Chelatococcus sp. YT9: one gene and its partners. The protein of the gene in region 3 interacts with the protein of the main gene of each other region in a pairwise test. Links are inferred from orthologs where the notes say so. Each region holds a gene or a part of one and is shown on either strand. Other genes may lie near its edges.

The links. Proteins that work in one complex are often made in the same cells at the same time.
Region 1: the proteins of KIO76_RS07490 (region 3) and KIO76_RS25900 interact in binary tests that used the Escherichia coli proteins (3 or more experiments, as listed by UniProt). The link is inferred for Chelatococcus sp. YT9 from one-to-one orthologs.
Region 2: the proteins of KIO76_RS07490 (region 3) and grxD interact in binary tests that used the Escherichia coli proteins (3 or more experiments, as listed by UniProt). The link is inferred for Chelatococcus sp. YT9 from one-to-one orthologs.

What each region holds. Positions count from the first base shown.
Region 1 is NZ_JAHBRW010000002.1:1,283,770-1,289,028, forward strand. What follows is about bases 2,336-5,259. They hold KIO76_RS25900 (ABC transporter permease), read right to left. Parts: upstream 4,427-5,259; coding sequence 3,245-4,426; downstream 2,336-3,244. Other genes in these bases: KIO76_RS25895 (ABC transporter ATP-binding protein), read right to left, coding at 2,336-3,248; osmF (glycine betaine ABC transporter substrate-binding protein OsmF), read right to left, coding at 4,461-5,259. Outside these bases: KIO76_RS25880 (alpha/beta fold hydrolase), read left to right, coding at 1-778; KIO76_RS25885 (MarR family winged helix-turn-helix transcriptional regulator), read right to left, coding at 759-1,241; KIO76_RS25890 (ABC transporter permease), read right to left, coding at 1,543-2,301; more of KIO76_RS25895, read right to left, coding at 2,298-2,335.
Region 2 is NZ_JAHBRW010000001.1:440,802-446,078, forward strand. Bases 1-2,942 are described here. They hold grxD (Grx4 family monothiol glutaredoxin), read left to right. Parts: upstream 1-1,273; coding sequence 1,274-1,612; downstream 1,613-2,942. Other genes in these bases: purL (phosphoribosylformylglycinamidine synthase subunit PurL), read left to right, coding at 1-939; KIO76_RS01930 (BolA/IbaG family iron-sulfur metabolism protein), read left to right, coding at 975-1,211; tlpA (thiol:disulfide interchange protein TlpA), read right to left, coding at 1,954-2,601; lptM (LPS translocon maturation chaperone LptM), read left to right, coding at 2,893-2,942. Also shown: more of lptM, read left to right, coding at 2,943-3,183; lysA (diaminopimelate decarboxylase), read left to right, coding at 3,340-4,605; KIO76_RS01955 (TIGR02302 family protein), read left to right, coding at 4,739-5,277. UniProt on the Escherichia coli protein: Monothiol glutaredoxin involved in the biogenesis of iron-sulfur clusters.
Region 3 is NZ_JAHBRW010000001.1:1,668,043-1,675,398, forward strand. What follows is about bases 2,586-5,270. They hold KIO76_RS07490 (BolA family protein), read left to right. Parts: upstream 2,586-3,629; coding sequence 3,630-3,911; downstream 3,912-5,270. Other genes in these bases: KIO76_RS07485 (J domain-containing protein), read right to left, coding at 2,772-3,395; KIO76_RS07495 (D-alanyl-D-alanine carboxypeptidase family protein), read left to right, coding at 4,202-5,270. Also shown: cobaltochelatase subunit CobT, read right to left, coding at 1-1,437; cobaltochelatase subunit CobS, read right to left, coding at 1,488-2,474; more of KIO76_RS07495, read left to right, coding at 5,271-5,647; KIO76_RS07500 (CobW family GTP-binding protein), read left to right, coding at 5,817-7,034. UniProt on the Escherichia coli protein: Transcriptional regulator that plays an important role in general stress response. Has many effects on cell morphology, cell growth and cell division. Acts by regulating the transcription of many genes, including dacA (PBP-5), dacC (PBP-6), ampC and mreB.

The DNA.
Region 1 (5,259 bases), on a different replicon or contig from region 3:
CGACCAGGGCGGCAGCGGAGAGCTTCTGCTCTTTCTGCACGGCATCGGCGGCAACCGCTCTAACTGGGCGGAGCAGGTGGCGGCTTTCTCGCCGACCCATCGTACGGTCGCGTTGGACATTCGCGGTTACGGCGGAAGCGAGGACTACGCAGGGGCCGCTTCCTTCGATATTTTTGCCGATGATGTCGTGCGCGTACTGGATTTCTTTGGCGCGACGAAAGCCCATATTTGCGGACTATCGCTTGGCGGTCGTATTGCGCAACGCTTCTATTCGCGTCACCCGGCGCGGGTTGCTTCTCTGATCCTGGCAGACTCGCGTCCTGATACCGTCGACACGCGCAGCAAGGAAGATCGCGATGCTTTCTTCAATAGCCGCGCAAAGCCATTGATGGAGGGAAAAAAGCCTTCGGAGATCGCGGAGAGCGTCGCGCGATCACTGGCCGCACCGCAGGTGAGCACGGCTGCGCTGGAGCGGCTTATCGCTAGCATCAGTGCCCTGCGCAGCGAATCTTACCTAAAGGCGATCCGTGCCAATCTCGATGATGATTATGTCGGCAACGTCGGCGCGATCAGCGTGCCCACGCTGATCATCGTCGGGGAACATGACAAATTGACCCCGCCCGACTTGTCGAGGCAGATAAACCGGGACATCCCCGGATCGGAGCTGGTCGTGATCCCCGGCGCCGGCCATCTGTCGAACATCGAAAATCCAAGCGCTTTCAACGCGGCCGTGGCAGCGTTCCTCGCCCGCTTGCCCCCTAGTCGCGCGCAAAGTTAGCTGCCACTTTCTTCAGCAGGACACGTAAGTGCTCCTGCTCCTCCGGCAGGAGATTGGCCAACATCTGTTCGCTGTGAGCCATGGCAACGGGCCAAGCCGAATCCCGCAGAGCCCTGCCAGCAGGCGCAAGTGCAATTTCATTGAAGCGCCCGTCATTCGGGCGTGGCATGCGTGTTACGAGCTGCCTGTCCACGAGCTGGTCCACGATGCGGCTGAGACTTGGCTGGTCAATGGCCGTGAACTGTCCGAGGTCTGTGAGGGAAATATGGCTCCGTGCCCCCAATGCGACCAGCACGCGCCATTGCGAGACATTGAGGTCGAACTTTCGCAGCGACTTCTTGAATTTCTGATTCATCGAATTTGTTATATTGTTCAACAGATAAGGAATGAATTCAGTAATGAAGTAGTCACTCTCCAAATCTGGTAACGAATTCGACTTTCTTATATCGTCTCCTTTTTTCATTTTGCTTCCATTTGTCGGCAAGTCATCGAAATCAGGCGGCTGAGCGGATTCCAGTTCGTGAAGACACGACTAGCGTAGCCTTGCCAGCTTGATATCAAACGCATGATTTTGGGTAAAGCGTTCTGATGGGACACCAGCAGCGGTCTATCACAACAGAACATTGGACGAGGCCAAGCTTCGAGAGGAAAGTCTCTGGGAGCTGTCCTTGGCCATTGATCGGGCAATAGGGGCGCCTGGGACTGTCCCTCGCGGCTGTCCTGCAGTGGGTGAGGCAAGGTGCACAAACGGAAGTCGGTTCTCGTCACAACCGTACTTTCGGCGCACTTCCTCCGAGCCGCGAGGTGGCGAGGCGCTCGAGACCGATGAGCAGACCATCGACGAGAACGGCTAGCATCGCCACGATGAGCCCGCCTTGGAGTACGAATGCTTGGTTATTCGACTGGAGGCCGGCAATGATCACCTCACCCAGCCCTTTGGCGGCGACCGTCGAGCCAAGCGTGGCGGTGCCGAGATTGATGATCGTCGAGATCCGTATGCCTGCCAGGATTACCGGCAGTGCCAAAGGCAACTCGACGTGAACCAGGCGGTGAGTTGGGGTCATCCCCATTCCCCTGGCGGCGTCGCGGGTCAAGGGTGAGACCTGCGCCAAGCCTGTGAGTGTATTCTCGAAAATCGGCAACAGGCCATACAGGAAGAGGGCGATGAAGGTCGGCATCTCGCCGAACCCGACGAGTGGGACCGTGATCGCAAGCACGGCGACCGGCGGGAAGGTCTGGCCAATGTTCACCAAGCTGCGCGAGAGGGGCAGAAACTCCGCTCCACTCGGGCGGGTGACCAGGATCCCCAGGCTTACGGCGATAAGCGTGCTCGCGCAGGTGGCGACGAACACGATGGTCAGATGCGAGAGGGTGAGGGACAGCAACGAACCATGATTATAGATGGCCGGGGCGTTGTTCTCCGTCAGGGGCCGAAACAAGGGAGCGAAGGATTGCGGGGACAAGATGAAACCAAGGAGGAGGATGAGGACCAGGCCTCGTCCGAGAAGACCGAAATGCTTCATCGGGCGAGCCGCGTTGTAGAACGACCGTGAGCGATGATCCCCCTCACGCTGATGTGCCCGCCCGGTCGCCCCTGTTCTGGCGCGACGGGGAGGCGTTCTGCCCCGGTCCATATCAGTCGGGACAGCGCGTCCCGAAGGTTGAGGTCGGGATCTATCGGCACCCCCGGTACTTCACCCGGCTCGATCGCATCGCGAACTTTGGCGAGTGACAGAAGGCGAAAAGGTCGGTCGGGTGATCCCACGAGGCGCTCCACAAAGCCCTCCGCCGGTCGGATCAACAGCTCTGCCGGTGTGCCGTACTGCACGAGTTTTGCTTCGTGCATCACCGCTATGCGATCGCCCAGATGGTAGGCCTCTTCCATGTCATGGGTAACGAGCATGATTGTCGTGCCGAAACGGCGTTGAATGCCGAGCAGATCGTCTTGCGCTCGCCCGCGTATGACCGGGTCGAGGGCCCCGAACGGCTCATCCATCAGGAGTAGGTTGGGTTCCGCGGCAAGGGCCCGTGCCACCCCCACCCGTTGCTGTTGTCCGCCGGAGAGCTGATGTGGAAACTTGCCCGCGAATTCGCCTGGATCGAGCTGAAACAACAGCAGGAGATCGTTCACGCGTTGATCGATCCGCCGTGCATCCCATCCCAGCAGGCGCGGGACCGTCGCAATGTTGCGCGCGACCGTCCAATGGGGAAAGAGGCCGTTGCCTTGGATGACATAGCCGATCCGATGCCGCAGCGTGTCCTCCGGAATGGTCATGGTATCATGGCCATCGATGAGCACGCGGCCGCGGGTTGGCGCGATCAACCTGTTAATCATGCGCAGCAACGTCGATTTGCCTGCCCCTGAGGTCCCGACCACCACCGTGATAGTGCCCGCCTCGACGGTCATCGACACGTCGTCCACGATCGCCGTATCGCCGATGCGTTTCGTGAGATGCTCGACCTCGATCACGCTGTTCCCCTGTCTGCAAAATCGACCATTGCATCGAGGATGACCGCGGCGGCAAAGGCCATCGCGACGATGGGAATGGCACCGAGCAGAACAAGATCCATGGCGGTTTGCCCTATGCCTTGGAAGATGAATGTTCCGAGGCCGCCGCCGCCGATCAATGCGGCAACGCTTGCAAGTCCCAAATTCTGGACGAGCACAATGCGGGCTCCCGCCAGAATGATTGGTAGGGAAAGCGGCAACTCGACGTGCAAGAGCCGTTGCCGCCGCGACATGCCCATGCCCCGCGCCGCATCTATCACGGCCGCGGAAACCTGATCCAGCCCAACAACCGTATTGGCCACAATCGGCAGCAGGGAATAGAGAAATAAGGCGACAAAAGCCGGCGCAGCACCAATGCCTCGTATTCCAACGGCGTGCGCCAGCGGCACGGTCGCGGCGAGATATCCGAGCGGTACCATAAGGATTCCGAACAGAGCGATGCTCGGTATCGTCTGGACTATGCCGAGCGTCTGAAGCGCGGCGGCGCGAAGCCCCGCTCGCCTATGGCAAAGGATGCCCAGCGGCACGCCCACGGTGATCGCGCTGACGAGAGAGCCTATGGCAAGAAGGAGGTGCTGATAGATCTCACGACCGAAGCTGTCGGACCGGTTAGCATATTCCTTCATCACTGAAAGATCGTTCCAGGCACCGGAGGTGATGATGAGCGCGATCACGAGAGCTGCCGAGACAAGCGCACCAACGCGCGCCGCGGGTGAGACGTGCAAGCGCGTCATGCTGTCCGCGACGAGCAGAGCCAATCCCAGCGCGAGCAGCCAAAATCCGACGGCGGGAGAGATACGTGCAAAGCTGTTGCCTGCCGGTGTGAGCCATGTGGCGGCAAGGCCGACGGCTGGCAACAGGATGATGAGGCCCAGGGTGGCCGCTGCTAAGCGAGCCCAGGGCTGCCGGACAGACAGCGCGACTACGGCAGCCACCAGTACGGCAGATAACAGCGCTGCAATCCCGAACCACGGTAAAGCCTCGAACAGGGTGAAGGGCTGGCCGCTGGCGATCCGATTGGCGCGGACGGTGACGAAGGGAGACGGCCAGAGGGCGAACCCCAGGAAAAGCGTAATAAGGATTCCGAGCCGGTCTATCGACAGGCGCTTTCCTCCGAGCGGTAGGCGGCAATCCGTCATCCGTTGCGGGTTTCGCCGAATGGCGTGCGGGTCCTCACTTCACGAAACCTTTGGATTTCAGATAGTCTGTGGCAACAGCCTTTGCCGGCTCACCGCCTAGCTGAACCTTCGCGTTAAGCCCCTGCAGCGTCGTCAGATCGAGAGACTGGAAAATTGGCTTCAGAATGTCTGCGATTTTCGGATTGTCCTTGAGGACCGCCTCTCGGATGATCGGTGTAGGCGCATAAACAGGCTGCACATTCTTGTCGTCGGCGAGCACCACCAGGTCGGAGGCCGCGATCCCTCCGTCCGTTCCGTAGACCATCGCGGCGTTTGAGCCGTTGGTCTTGTCCGCGGCCGCCTTGATCGTCGTCGCCGTATCCCCGCCCGACAATACGATCAACTGGTCGGGTTTCATCGCGAAACCATATGCCGTCTGAAAGGCGGGCAGGGCGGCTGCCGAGTTAACGAACTCGGCTGAGGCGGCGAGCACCACCTTACCGCCACCGGCGACCCACTTGCCAAAATCGGACATGGTCGCAAGCTTGTTGGGTTCCGCGATATCCTTACGAACAGCGATTGCCCAGGTATTGTTGGCGGGCGCCGGAACGAGCCAAACGATTTTATTGGCGTCGTAGTCGAGCGTCTTGGCCGCTTCAAAGCCTTTTGCGCTGTCCTTCCAAAGCGGGTCGTCGGCCTTGTTGAAGAAGAAGCCTGCGTTCCCGGTATACTCGGGATAGATGTCGATCTCACCCGCGATGATCGCCTTCCGGACCACAGGCGTTGCGCCGAGCTGAATGCGATCCTGAGTCTTGATGCCGTTGGCATTCAGCGCGACCTGTATGATGTTGCCA
Region 2 (5,277 bases), 1.2 Mb from region 3 along the record:
CACATCATCCAGGGCAACACCGTGCAGACGCCGGGCGGCGACGCGGCCGTCGTGCGCATCAAGGACGGCCCCAAGGGCATCGCGCTGACCACCGACGTGACCCAGCGCTATTGCGAGGCCGATCCGGTCGAGGGCGGCAAGCAGGCGGTGGCCGAGGCCTGGCGCAACATCACCGCGGTCGGCGCCAAGCCCCTGGCCTTGACCGACAACCTCAATTTCGGAAACCCCGAGCGGCCGGAATATATGGGCCAGTTCGTCGGCGCCATCCAGGGCATTGGCGAGGCGTGCCGGGCGCTCGATTTCCCCATCGTCTCCGGCAATGTCTCGCTCTACAACGAGACCCAGGGGCGCGGCATCCTCCCGACGCCCTCGATCGGCGGCGTCGGTCTCATCGCGGATGTCACGAAGGCCGCGAGCCTACCCTTCAGGGCGGCGGGCGAGGCCATCCTCATCGTCGGCGAGACGGCGGGATGGCTCGGCCAGTCGGTCTACCTGCGCGACGTCTGCGGCCGTGAGGAAGGCGCGCCGCCGCCGGTCGATCTCAGCGCCGAGCGTCGCAACGGCGATTTCGTGCGCGAGCTCATCCTCGCCGGCGAGGCGACGGCCGTGCATGACCTGTCCGACGGCGGCCTGGCCGTGGCGCTCGCGGAAATGGCGATGGCCTCCGGCATCGGCGCGACGATCGAGGCCCTGCCTGCGACCATGCCCGCCCATGCGTTCCTCTTCGGCGAGGATCAGGCGCGCTACGTCGTGACGGTGCCGGCCTCGAAGGCTGACGACGTCATCGCTGCGGCCGCGCAAGCCGGCGTCCCCGCGTCACGGCTCGGCACGACCGGCGGCGAAGCGTTGCAGTGGCCGGGCGAAGCGCCCATATCAGTAGCTGATCTCAAGAGCCGGCATGAGGCTTGGCTCCCGGATTACATGGCTGGTAAAGTTTAAGTCTGAAACCAACATCCACGAGGACCTGATAAGCCATGGCAATGGATGCCCACGACATCGAGGTGCTGATCAAGGCCCATATTCCCGATGCCGTCGTCGAGATCCGTGACTTGGCGGGGGATGGGGATCACTATGCCGCGACGGTGATCGCGCCCTCCTTCAAGGGCAAAAGCCGCCTGCAGCAGCATCAGACGGTTTACGCCGCCCTGCAGGGCCGCATGGGCGGCGCGCTGCACGCCCTTGCGCTGACGACCTCGGCTCCCCAAGATTGAGCCCAGACGATTGACCTACGACCGAGGCGCGCATCTTGTGCGCCGACCCAAGGATTGATTCCATGACCGATGCCCGCGCGTTCATCGACAATGCCGTGAAGACCAACGACATCGTGCTGTTCATGAAGGGCACGCCGCAGTTTCCCATGTGCGGGTTTTCCGGCCAGGTCGTCCAGATCCTCGATTATCTCGGCGTCGCCTATCAGGGCGTCAACGTCCTCGACGACGCCGATGTCCGACAGGGCATCAAGGACTATTCCAACTGGCCGACCATTCCTCAGCTCTATGTGAAGGGCGAGTTCATCGGCGGCTGCGATATTGTGCGCGAAATGTTCCAGTCCGGAGAATTGCAGACGTTCCTCGGCGAAAAGGGCATCGCCGTTCGGCAGGCGGCGGGCTGAGGACGAACGATTTTCCGGCAAGGCAATCTCGGCGTGTGACATCCTTGGTAGGCTGTACAGCAGGCTGCCAAGGAGATGTATGACCACAACCCTTGATCTCTGGATCCCCTTCCCGAGAGCCTTCGGCTCTCGCCGGGGATGACAAGTGGGCCGTCATACTTGGGCCGTGATACGCTTGGTGTCATCCCCGGCGGCGGCGTAGCGCCGGGAAGGGGATCCATGAATACTGCCGACCCTCGTTCTTCATGAGGCGTTCATGGGCCCTGTCCCTCTCCCACGGGGAGAAGGGGCGCTTCTATCGAGCCGGGACACTCAGATAAGGTTGACTGACCTCCGACCCGTCACCGCGCCATCGCTGCCTTGATCAGCGCGACCGCATCGTCGGAAGCCCATTCTGCCGGGCCTGCGAGGCTCGCGAGCATGCAGCCGTTGCGGTCGACGACGACGGTGGTCGGCATGCCGAAAGCTTTCCCTGCCTCCTTGAGCGCCTGGAAAACCTTCGCTTCCGGGTCGGCATAATAGCCGAGCTTATGGATGCCGTTCTCGGTGAGCCAGGCCTTGGGCTTGTCGAGGTTGCGCGTGTCGATATTGATGGCGACGACCTGGAAATCGTCGCCCCCGAGCTTCGCCTGCAATTGGTCGAGGGCCGGCATTTCCTTGCGGCAAGGCACGCACCAGGTCGCCCAGAGATTGACGAGCACCGTGCGACCAGCGAAATCAGCCATGGTCACTGCCTTGCCATCCTGATCCTTGAAGGCAAGGGCCGGAATCGGCTTCGGGCGCTTTTCCACCTGCACCGCAGCGACCTCGCCGCGCGCCAGCTCGTCGAGCCGGGCGGCAAGCGCTGTGTTCGCCTTGCACAGCCCGACGTCACCCTGCGAGCTCGGCGTCGCGAGGGCATAGACAAGGCCGCCGGCAACGGCGAGGCCCAAAAGAGCCGCCAGCGCGAGCGAGGCTTTACCGCGCGTTGCAAGAAACTGAAAACCCATATCGCCCCTTCGACCAAAATTTGAGCAAACGGCATGCCTCGGTGCGATATACGAGGTTAGACAGGCGAAATGAAGTGCAGCCGCCAGGACAGCGTGATCGCCACAAGATCGTGATCGACGAGCAGCCCCCACCCGACCTCGGTGCCGCGAAGGGCAACCAGGGGCGGCATGCTTTGCAAACGGTTAACGGATTTGGCGCAGTTCATGGGGTGTGTTGCGATCCGATCCGACTTCGGGGCTCGCACTTGGGCCGGGTTTCGCTATAGTGCCGCCGCTATTCGGAGATTGCTTGTGATCGGAATCCTCTCTTCTCGCCCAGCCGCCCCATCGCCGCATCCGGGTGTCAACCGCTCGCGCGGCATCCGTGTCGCCGTTGTGGCGGTGGTCGTTGCCGTCGCCCTCGGCGCTTGCGGCCGGCGCGGGGCGCTTGAAATGCCCCCCGATCCGAACGCGCCCAAGACCGAGCAATCTGAGACGACCGCACCGTCGCTGACCCCCTCCCCCATCGGAGCTCAGCGGGAGAAACGATCAACCGGTTATGTCATCCCCAACAGGCCGTTCATCCTGGACAAGATCCTTTAACATCCCGGAGCGGTTTGAGATCCTCGTCTATCCCCCCGCGAGCGCTGAGCGCCCCCGCGGGCGACATCAGGGAGCCTCGGTTCACCAAAGCGCACGTGCTTTGGTCGATCCGTACTCCAGTCCAGGTTTATCGAACGTCCGGTTATCGAGCGTCCCATGCATCATTTTGCTTATTCCAACGGCGTCATGCATGCCGAGGACGTGTCCATCGCCCGCATCGCGGATGAGGTGGGCACGCCGTTCTACTGTTATTCCACCGCGACGCTCGAACGGCACTATCGCGTCTTCTCGGAGGCCTTCGGAGAGCTGCCCTCGATCGTCTGCTACGCGCTGAAGGCAAACTCCAACCAGGCTGTCATTGCGACGCTGGCGCGCCTCGGCGCTGGTGCTGATATCGTCTCGGAGGGGGAGCTGCGGCGAGCACTCGCGGCCGGCATTCCTGCCCAGCGCATTGTGTTCTCCGGCGTCGGCAAGACGAAAGACGAGATGGCCTTCGCGCTGAAGCAGGGCATCCTCTGCTTCAATGTGGAATCGGAACCCGAACTCGAGGCCCTGTCGGAAGTCGCGCACGCGCTCGGCCTTGCCGCCCCCATCTCGTTGCGCGTCAATCCGGACGTCGACGCCAAGACCCACGCCAAGATCTCGACCGGAAAATCCGACAACAAGTTCGGCATTCCCATCTCGCGAGCCAGGGATGTCTATGCCCGTGCCGCCACCCTGCCCGGAATCGCGGTTCATGGCGTCGACATGCATATCGGCAGTCAGATCACCGATCTCACGCCAGTGGACAACGCCGCGAGCCTCCTGGCTGAGCTCGCAAGGGATCTCATGGCCGCCGGCCATCATCTCACTCATGTGGATTTCGGCGGCGGGCTTGGAGTACCCTATGAAGAGGACAAGGTCGCGCCGCCCGATCCCGTCGCTTATGCAGCCATCGTCAAGCGCCATGCCGGCAATCTCGGCCTCACGCTCCTGTTTGAGCCCGGCCGGCTTATTGTAGGCAACGCCGGCATCCTCGTGACGCGCGTGCTTTACGTAAAGACAGGTGACAGCCGCACTTTCGTGATTTGCGACGCCGGCATGAATGACCTGATCAGGCCGACGCTCTACGAAGCCCATCACGACATCAAGCCGGTGGTTATTCCAAAGCCCGATGCCGGAAACGTGATTGCGGACGTGGTCGGGCCCGTCTGCGAGAGCGGCGACTACCTGGCGCTTGGCCGCCGGATCCCCCGTGCCGCCGCCGGCGACTTGTTGGCCGTAATGACTGCGGGCGCATACGGTGCGGTGCAGGCGAACACCTATAATACGCGCCCGCTCGTGCCGGAAGTTATGGTGCGTGGTGCCGATTACGCCGTCGTCCGGCCGCGCCCCACTTACGACGAATTGATCGGGCTTGATCGTCTGCCCGCGTGGCTGTGATCGGCGCGTAGCTTTTTATCTGACGCTGACGTGCTACCTTATAGCCTTGGGGAACCCCAGGGCCGTCGGCATTTGCCGGCCGCCAGCAGTCGTGACCGGATGGTGAGACCGGTCGACGCGTCAGGAGATCCGGATGCAGGACGCTCCACCGCCCATCTCGCGTGCCAGGGCTGGCCGGGCTCGAGGCCCGGATAGCGCTGTTGTGCGCCTTGAGCGGCTGATCGGCCAATCACGCCTCGCCTTGGCGTGGGAGCGGGTCTGGCCTGCCCTGTGGTGGCCGGCCGCTGTTGTCGCCGCCTTCCTCGTCCTGTCCTGGCTGGGCCTCTGGACGTTCGTTCCCGCCCAATACCGCATCGTTGGCGTCGGCATCCTTGTCGCCGCTTTCGCCGCGTCGCTCTGGCCCCTGGTACGGGTCTCATGGCCGACGCGCGCTGCCGCGCTGAATCGGCTCGACCGGGATGCGCCGGTGGCCAACCGGCCAGCGAGCACATTCGACGACACGTTGGCCATAGGCCAGAGCGATCCGGCGACTGTGGCCTTGTGGGAAGTGCACCGGCGGCGCGCCCGGGCCGCTCTCGACAAACTGAAGGTGGCCGCTCCGGCCCCGGGGATGGCCAACCGGGACCCGCGCGCCTTGCGGGCGATCCCGTTGCTGGCGCTGTTCGCCGCGGC
Region 3 (7,356 bases):
GTTCAGCCGCCCAGGGTTGACGGGCTTGCCATTCTGCAACCAGGACTCACGCGATTGTCCGCCTTTCCAGGCGCGCGTCGTGAACCCGAGAATCTCGACCTTGACACCACAGCGCTCCAGTGTGCGTGCCAGCACGTCCGCGCAGGTGGCTGCAACCGTGATAGGTCGCCCACGCATGGAGCCCGAGTTATCGATCAGCAGTGAGACGACGGTGTCCTTGAAATCGGTGTCTTTCTCGCGCTTGAACGACAGCGGCTGGAAGGGGTCCGTCACAACCCGCGAGAGGCGCGCGGGATCGAGCATGCCCTCCTCCAGATCAAACTCCCATGAGCGGCTCTGCTGCGCGAGCAGACGCCGCTGCAGGCGGTTCGCGAGCCGCGCCACTACACCCTGGAGATTGTCGAGCTGCTTGTCGAGATAGGAGCGCAGCCGCGCCAATTCTTCCGGATCACACAGCTCTTCGGCGGCGATGATCTCGTCGAACTGGTTCGTGTAAACGCGGTAGTCAGGGCCGCGCGGCTCGTTGTGCCGAGGCGGTGGTGGGCGCCAGGCCTCCTCGGCGTCGTCCTCCTCGAAGGCGTCGCTGTCGTCGGGTACCTCGCCCTGCGGCGCTTCGGCCGTTTCGCTGGTGCCGTCCTCCATCTCGTCGCTGGCTTCGTCCGTCAGCTCGATGTCACCCTGCTCGGCGCTGGCGTCCTCCTGCGATTCGCCTTCGCCCTGTTCCTGCTTGTCGCCCTCTTCCTGGCTGTCGTCGGATTCGTCCTGCTCGCCCTCTGTGTCGGCATCTTCGGCCATGTCGAGATGCGTAAGGAGGTCACGGATCCCTCTCGCGAAAGCGCGCTGATTCTCAATCGTGCCGAGCAGGCTGTCGAGATCCTTGCCAGCCTTCGCTTCAATGACGTCTCGCCAGAGATCGACAATGCCCTGGGCTGCTGCCGGCGGCGGGCGGCCAGTCAAACGCTCACGCACCATCAGGGCGATTGCATCCTCGAGGGGGGCGTCGTCACGGTCCGTGATGCCCTGCAGGTTCGCGCGCTGGAAGCGCTCCTCGAGCACGGCGGTCAGGTTGTCGCCGACCCCTGTCATCCGCCGGGCGCCGATTGCCTCGACACGTGCCTGTTCCACCGCATCGAAGATGGCGCGGGCCGCCGCGCCCTGTGGCGCCAGCTTGCGATGCGTCACATCGTTGTGGCACGCGAGCCGGAGCGCCATGGCGTCAGCCTGGCCGCGCAGCAGGGCCACGTCGTGGGGCGACATGCGCCGGGGGGGCTCGCTCAGGCGCGCCCGGCCGGGCGTCAGCGCCGGCTTGTCTGACGAGAACGCGACCTCCAGCTCCGGCTGCCGCGCGATGGCGCGCAGCGTCGTCGCTACGGCCTGCTTCAGCGGTTCTGTCGGCGCCTCCTTCGGCGAGGACGGCTTGCGATTGGAAATAGACATGGGTCTCCTGCCGCCGGCCGATTATGGCATCGGACGCGGCGGCTCCATCATCAGCTCAGGGCGACGTTCACGGTCGATTCCGGCAGCTCCTTGCCGAAGCAGCGCTGGTAGAACTCGGCGACCAGCGAGCGCTCGAGTTCATCGCACTTGTTGAGGAAGGTCAGCCGGAAGGCAAACGCGATGTCGTTGAAGATATCTGCATTTTCCGCCCAGGTGATCACCGTGCGCGGCGACATCACGGTCGACAGGTCGCCGTTGATGAAGGCGTTGCGCGTCATATCCGCCACGCGCACCATCTTGCTCACGGTGTCGCGGCCAGCCGCGTCGCGATAGTGCGGCGACTTGGCCACGACGATATCGACCTCGCGGTCGTGCGGCAGGTAGTTCAGCGTCGCGACGATCGACCAGCGGTCCATCTGGCCCTGGTTGATCTGCTGCGTGCCGTGGTAGAGGCCGGAGGTGTCGCCGAGACCCACCGTGTTGGCGGTGGCGAACAGCCGGAAGGCCGGATGCGGGCGGATGACGCGGTTCTGGTCGAGCAGCGTGAGGCGACCCGAAACCTCGAGCACGCGCTGGATCACGAACATCACGTCCGGGCGGCCGGCATCATATTCGTCGAACACGAGCGCGATATTGTTCTGCAACGCCCAGGGCAGCATGCCATCACGGAATTCGGTGACCTGCATTCCATCCTTCACCACGATCGCGTCCTTGCCGACGAGATCGACGCGGCTGACGTGGCTGTCCAGGTTGACGCGCACGCACGGCCAGTTGAGGCGCGCGGCGACCTGTTCGATATGGGTCGACTTGCCCGTGCCGTGATAGCCGGTGATCATCACGCGTCGGTTGCGGGCGAAGCCCGCGAGAATAGCGAGGGTGGTGTCCCGATCGAACAGATAGTCCGGGTCGAGGTCGGGTACATGCTCATCAGGCTCGGAATAGGCGGGCACTTCGAGATCGGTTTCGATGCCGAACACCTTCTGCACGGACAGCTTCATGTCCGGGATGCCTGACTTGTTCTCACTCGTCGCTTGCATAGGTCCTCTCACTCCGTCGCGGCAAGCTCATGCCGCTCGTGGGGCGACTCGCATAAGTTCTCACGCCGCCGATGCGATATCTCGCCACGATAACCATGGATTGCCGTCAGGTCTCTGCCAACACCCCTCCACAGCCCCAGGCCATGGAAGCGGCGGGCCGACAGCGACCCTGGAAACGAGATACAGGGCCGCGTGCAAACAGGCAAATGGGCGAGCACCTCGCGGGGCCAAAATAAGCCGCGGCAGAAGCGCCCGCCAGCGCTCGCACCAGCGTCGTGCTTTCCGGATCCGCCGTGGTCAGCACAATCCAAGTGCCTTCAACGTGTTGTAGGCGCGGATAATGGCTTGCAGCCGCTCCTCGAAGGCCCGGTCGCCGCCATTCGCGTCAGGGTGAAAACGCTTCACCAGCAACTTGTAGCGAGCCTTGATCGTGACGGCATCCACCCCTTCGTCGAGGCCGAGCGTGTCGAGCGCCTGCAACGCGGGCTTCGAGAGCCTTGGCTTGGCCTCCTCCTGGCGCGCGGCCTGGTTGAATGCCCGCGCCCCGAAGACACCGAACGGATCCTCCACATTGGCTCCGGCCGCCTTGCCATTCTCACTGGCCGAACGCGTGGCGCCGCGCGCTGCCGCGTTCATGCCCATCGTCCAGGTGGGGCGGTGGCCGAGGACGGCATCCTTCTGGAAAGCGGCAACCGCGTCATCGCTCATGCCGTTGAAATAATTATAGGACTGGTTGTAGGCGCGCACATGCTCGAGGCAGAAGCGCCAGTACTCGTTCTCGTGGCCGCGTCCCTTTGGCGCGCGATGATCACCCGGCTTGTCGCAACCGGGATGCTCGCACACATGTGTTGCCGCCGCCGCCGGCTTGCTGGCCGTCGACTTCACCCGGATGCGATCGAAGAGGCGCGAATTCAGATTCATGACCATCAGATTATGTTTGCGCGAACAGCATGGACAAGTGGTTTAAAGACACGGCAGCCCCGCCATAAACTCGACCCTGGCCTTGGCTGGAGCCTCAACCACGGGGTTTGATCCGCGGACTGAGGCATTCGCACCCGATGGCGACGACCCGCACAGAGCCGCGTCCCTTGCAGCTTCCCCTCGGGCTATCCTCGGACTACGAACGTGTGACCCACTTCGCGAGAAGGAGCCCCCATGGTCCGCGCCGACAGGATCAATGCCAAGCTAACCGCCGGTCTCGAGCCGCTCGCCCTGAGCGTCATCGATGAGTCGCACCAGCATGCCGGACATGGCGGCTGGCGTGAAGGCGGAGAAACACATTACCGCATCACTATCGTCGCGGATGCTTTTACAGGCAAGTCGCGCCTGGAAAGGCACAGGCTCGTCAACGCGCTTCTCAAGGATGAATTCGCCGACGGCCTGCACGCTCTCGCCATAGAAGCAGCAGCGCCTGGCGAGGCAGTGCGTGGCATTTGACTGTCATATTCTGCCGCGATGATGACGCATGAGTCGCTAATATGGTGGCATTCTTCGCCATCTGGTAACTTTTCTCGTGTGAAACTATGGGCCTTGCCCGGAACCTGCCGTATTATACGGTTAGCTGTCGCTGCGTTCCGGCGGCTAGCCTCGATTGATAAGCGTCGAGAATGTTGAGCGTTATCCGCTGCTTATGACTGCAGGATCGTGTGAGTGCGCGCATGAAAGAGCCGGCGTCCCCAGGGGGCTGGTATTCTGTGCCCCTTGATTAAGGTTGGATAATGACGAACGTGATCTCTCGTTGGGCGGTTGCCTCTTTCGTCGCCGTGGCGGCCACCGGCATTTCGATAGCATCCGTTACGCCAGCTACCGCCAATCCGACCTTGGTCGTCGATGTCGCCAGCGGGCGAGTGCTGCAATCCACCCAGGCCTCCGATCTTTGGTATCCGGCTTCCCTCACGAAGCTGATGACGACCTATCTCGTTTTCCAGGAGATCAAGGCGGGCCGTCTCGCTCTCGACACACCCCTCAAGGTGTCCGCAAGGGCGGCCGCGGAAAAGCCGTCGAAAATCGGCGTCCGGCCAGGATCCGAGATTACCGTCGACAACGCGCTCAAGATGATGCTCGTGAAGTCGGCCAACGATATTGCCGTGGTGCTGGCCGAAGGTGTCAGCGGTTCGGTTGAGGCGTTTGTCGCCCGCATGAACCAGACAGCCCAGTCCATCGGGATGTACGACAGCTACTTCGCCAACCCCAATGGCATGCCGGACGATCGCGCCCGCACCAGCGCGCGCGACTTGGCGGTGCTCGCCCGGTCCCTGATCGTCGATTTTGCTCCCTACCGCGGCTATTTCGAAATCGGCTCTATCCAGCTCGGCAAGCGCACCTTCCAGAATACCAACGGCCTCGTCGGCCGCTATCCCGGGTCCACGGGCATGAAGACGGGATTCATCTGCGCATCTGGGTTCAATGTGGTGGCCACCGCCCAGCAGGGCAACCGTGAGCTTCTCACTGTGGTGCTGGGGGCTCCGTCTGCCGTGCAGCGGACGATCCAGGCCGCCGAGTTGTTCGACTCCGGCTTCTCGCAATGGGGCGGAGGCGGGCCAACCGTCGACAGCCTGCCGCGTGCGGCGCAGGCGGAGCCTGTTAATCTCTACAACGAGATCTGCGGCAAAAATCGCGCACCCTATCTGGTCGATGATGACAATGCGGCGCCGGTCAGTGCGTCGGCTAGCGACGGCGGCAGTCTTGCCAGCTTCTTCTCCAGTGGGCAGCGTGTGAATGGCGCGGCCGCTGTGCGCGGATCCTCGCCAAATCGCCTCGCCCCGCGCGAGAAATTCGTACCGCTCGCCGTTTTCATTGGTCGCACGCCCGGTGCGGAGCCGGATCCCGCCGCCGTTGCGGAGGCAGCGAAGCCGAAGGCCGCCAAGGCGACCAAGCAGGCGGTCAAGACCAACGCGAACGGGCGTAAGCAGATCGAGATCAGCCGTTCCGGAAAAGGTGTGCCGGCTGCTGGAGCCACTGCCTTCGCACCCGTCGAGCAGCCGGGCGGCAGCGCTTCCGGTGCCCTTCAAAAAGCGATCAAGCCAGCCAAGAAAGCGGTCTCAGCCGACAAAGCGGCAGCGGCCAAGGCCTCAGCGCCGACGCCGGCGCCTCGCCCCGCCGCCAAATCTGGCGCCGCTGCCAAGAGCACTGCGAAGACCAAGCCGTTAAGCCTGAATTCCGTCAAGGATTGATCTTTTCGGCAGATGCCGGGCATGCATGAAGCGCATGTTCTGTTCGAAGTGATATAATGTTACATAAGGGCGAGGCATTGATGTCTCGCCCTTTTTCATTGTGTTTGATGGATCCCCGCGCCGTGTCCATCGTGCGGTGCGCCGTGTGATCAGCCCAGGAATGTGACAGATGACATTGCCAGAGGAACCACGCCGGGCGCCGCGCCCAAAGGGACCGATACCTGCGATACCACTGACGATTCTCACCGGCTTTCTCGGCGCTGGAAAGACAAGTCTTCTCAACGCCCTCCTGCGCGAGCCGGATCTGGCCGACACGGTCGTCATCATCAACGAATTCGGGGAAATCGGCCTCGATCATCTTCTCGTCGAAAAGGCCGACGAGGGCATGGTGACCTTGGCTTCAGGCTGTTTGTGCTGCACGATTCGTGGCGATCTCATTTCCACCCTCGAGGATCTTCTGCGCCGCCGTGACAACGGCCGCATCGTGGCTTTCCGCCGGGTGGTCATCGAAACCACGGGACTGGCCGATCCCGCGCCTGTTCTGCACACGGTCCTGTATCATCCTTATCTCGCCAAGCGGTTTGCAATCGATGGGGTGATCACCGTCGTCGATGCGGTCAACGGCGCGGCGACGCTCGACACCCATATCGAGGCCCTGAAGCAGGCGGCCGTCGCTGACCGTCTTGTCATCAGCAAGACGGATCTGCCGGAAACGAGCGAGGCAGACGTCACGGCGTTGAAGCGCCGCCTCGCCGCGCTCAACCCGGCCGCGCCGATTCTGGACATCGCCCAAGGCGAGGCTAAGCCCGCCGCCTTGCTCGGGATCGGGCTCTATGACGTTGACGGCAAGATCGCCGACGTGCGGGCCTGGCTGCAGGCGGAGGCGTTCGACGACAGCCATCGCGACGGGCATGGCCATCACCACGGGCATGATCACGCCGGTGATGATCATCATCATGGCCATCGCGGCCATGACCACGAGGGGCACCATCACCATCATGACGTAAACCGGCACGACGCCCGGATCCGTGCGTTCTGCCTCACAAGCACGCGGCCGATCACCGCCCATAACCTCGATCTGTTCCTCGATCTCCTGCGCGCTTCCCATGGTCCCAATCTCCTGCGGGTCAAGGGCCTCGTGGCGCTCGCCGACGATCCTGACCACCCGATGGTCATCCATGGCGTGCAGCATGTCTTCCACCAGCCGATCCGGCTGGATCGGTGGCCGGACGGGGACCGACGCAGTCGTCTAGTCTTTATTCTGCGCGATCTCGATGAGAGCTTCGTATCGCGTCTGTGGAACGCCTTCCTCGGCGAACCTTCGATCGACGCTCCCGACGCCGCGGCCTTGACAGCCAACCCTCTGGCGCTCGGCGGGGGACGCTAGGCGGAGCGCTATTCGGAGGAGTCACGCCTCGGTCGCTTCGTGGCGTACGATTTTGGGACAATGCCCGCTATCCCAGCGACCCATTGGATGCAACCGCGGGCCGGCCACAGGCGTGGCCGGTGTATCGCGCCATGCCGTACGACGGGGCACGTTCAACCAAGATCAGGTGCGCACCGATTGGGCGTGCGCCGCACCCCCCGTAAAAAATAGTAATATATACAGAAGCTTCTTTTGAAGTCGCCCCAGCCGCGCTGCAAACTGGATCGCTCAACTTCCGATTTCAGTAACTGCGTCATGCGATGAAGATGCGTCGTGAGTGGTC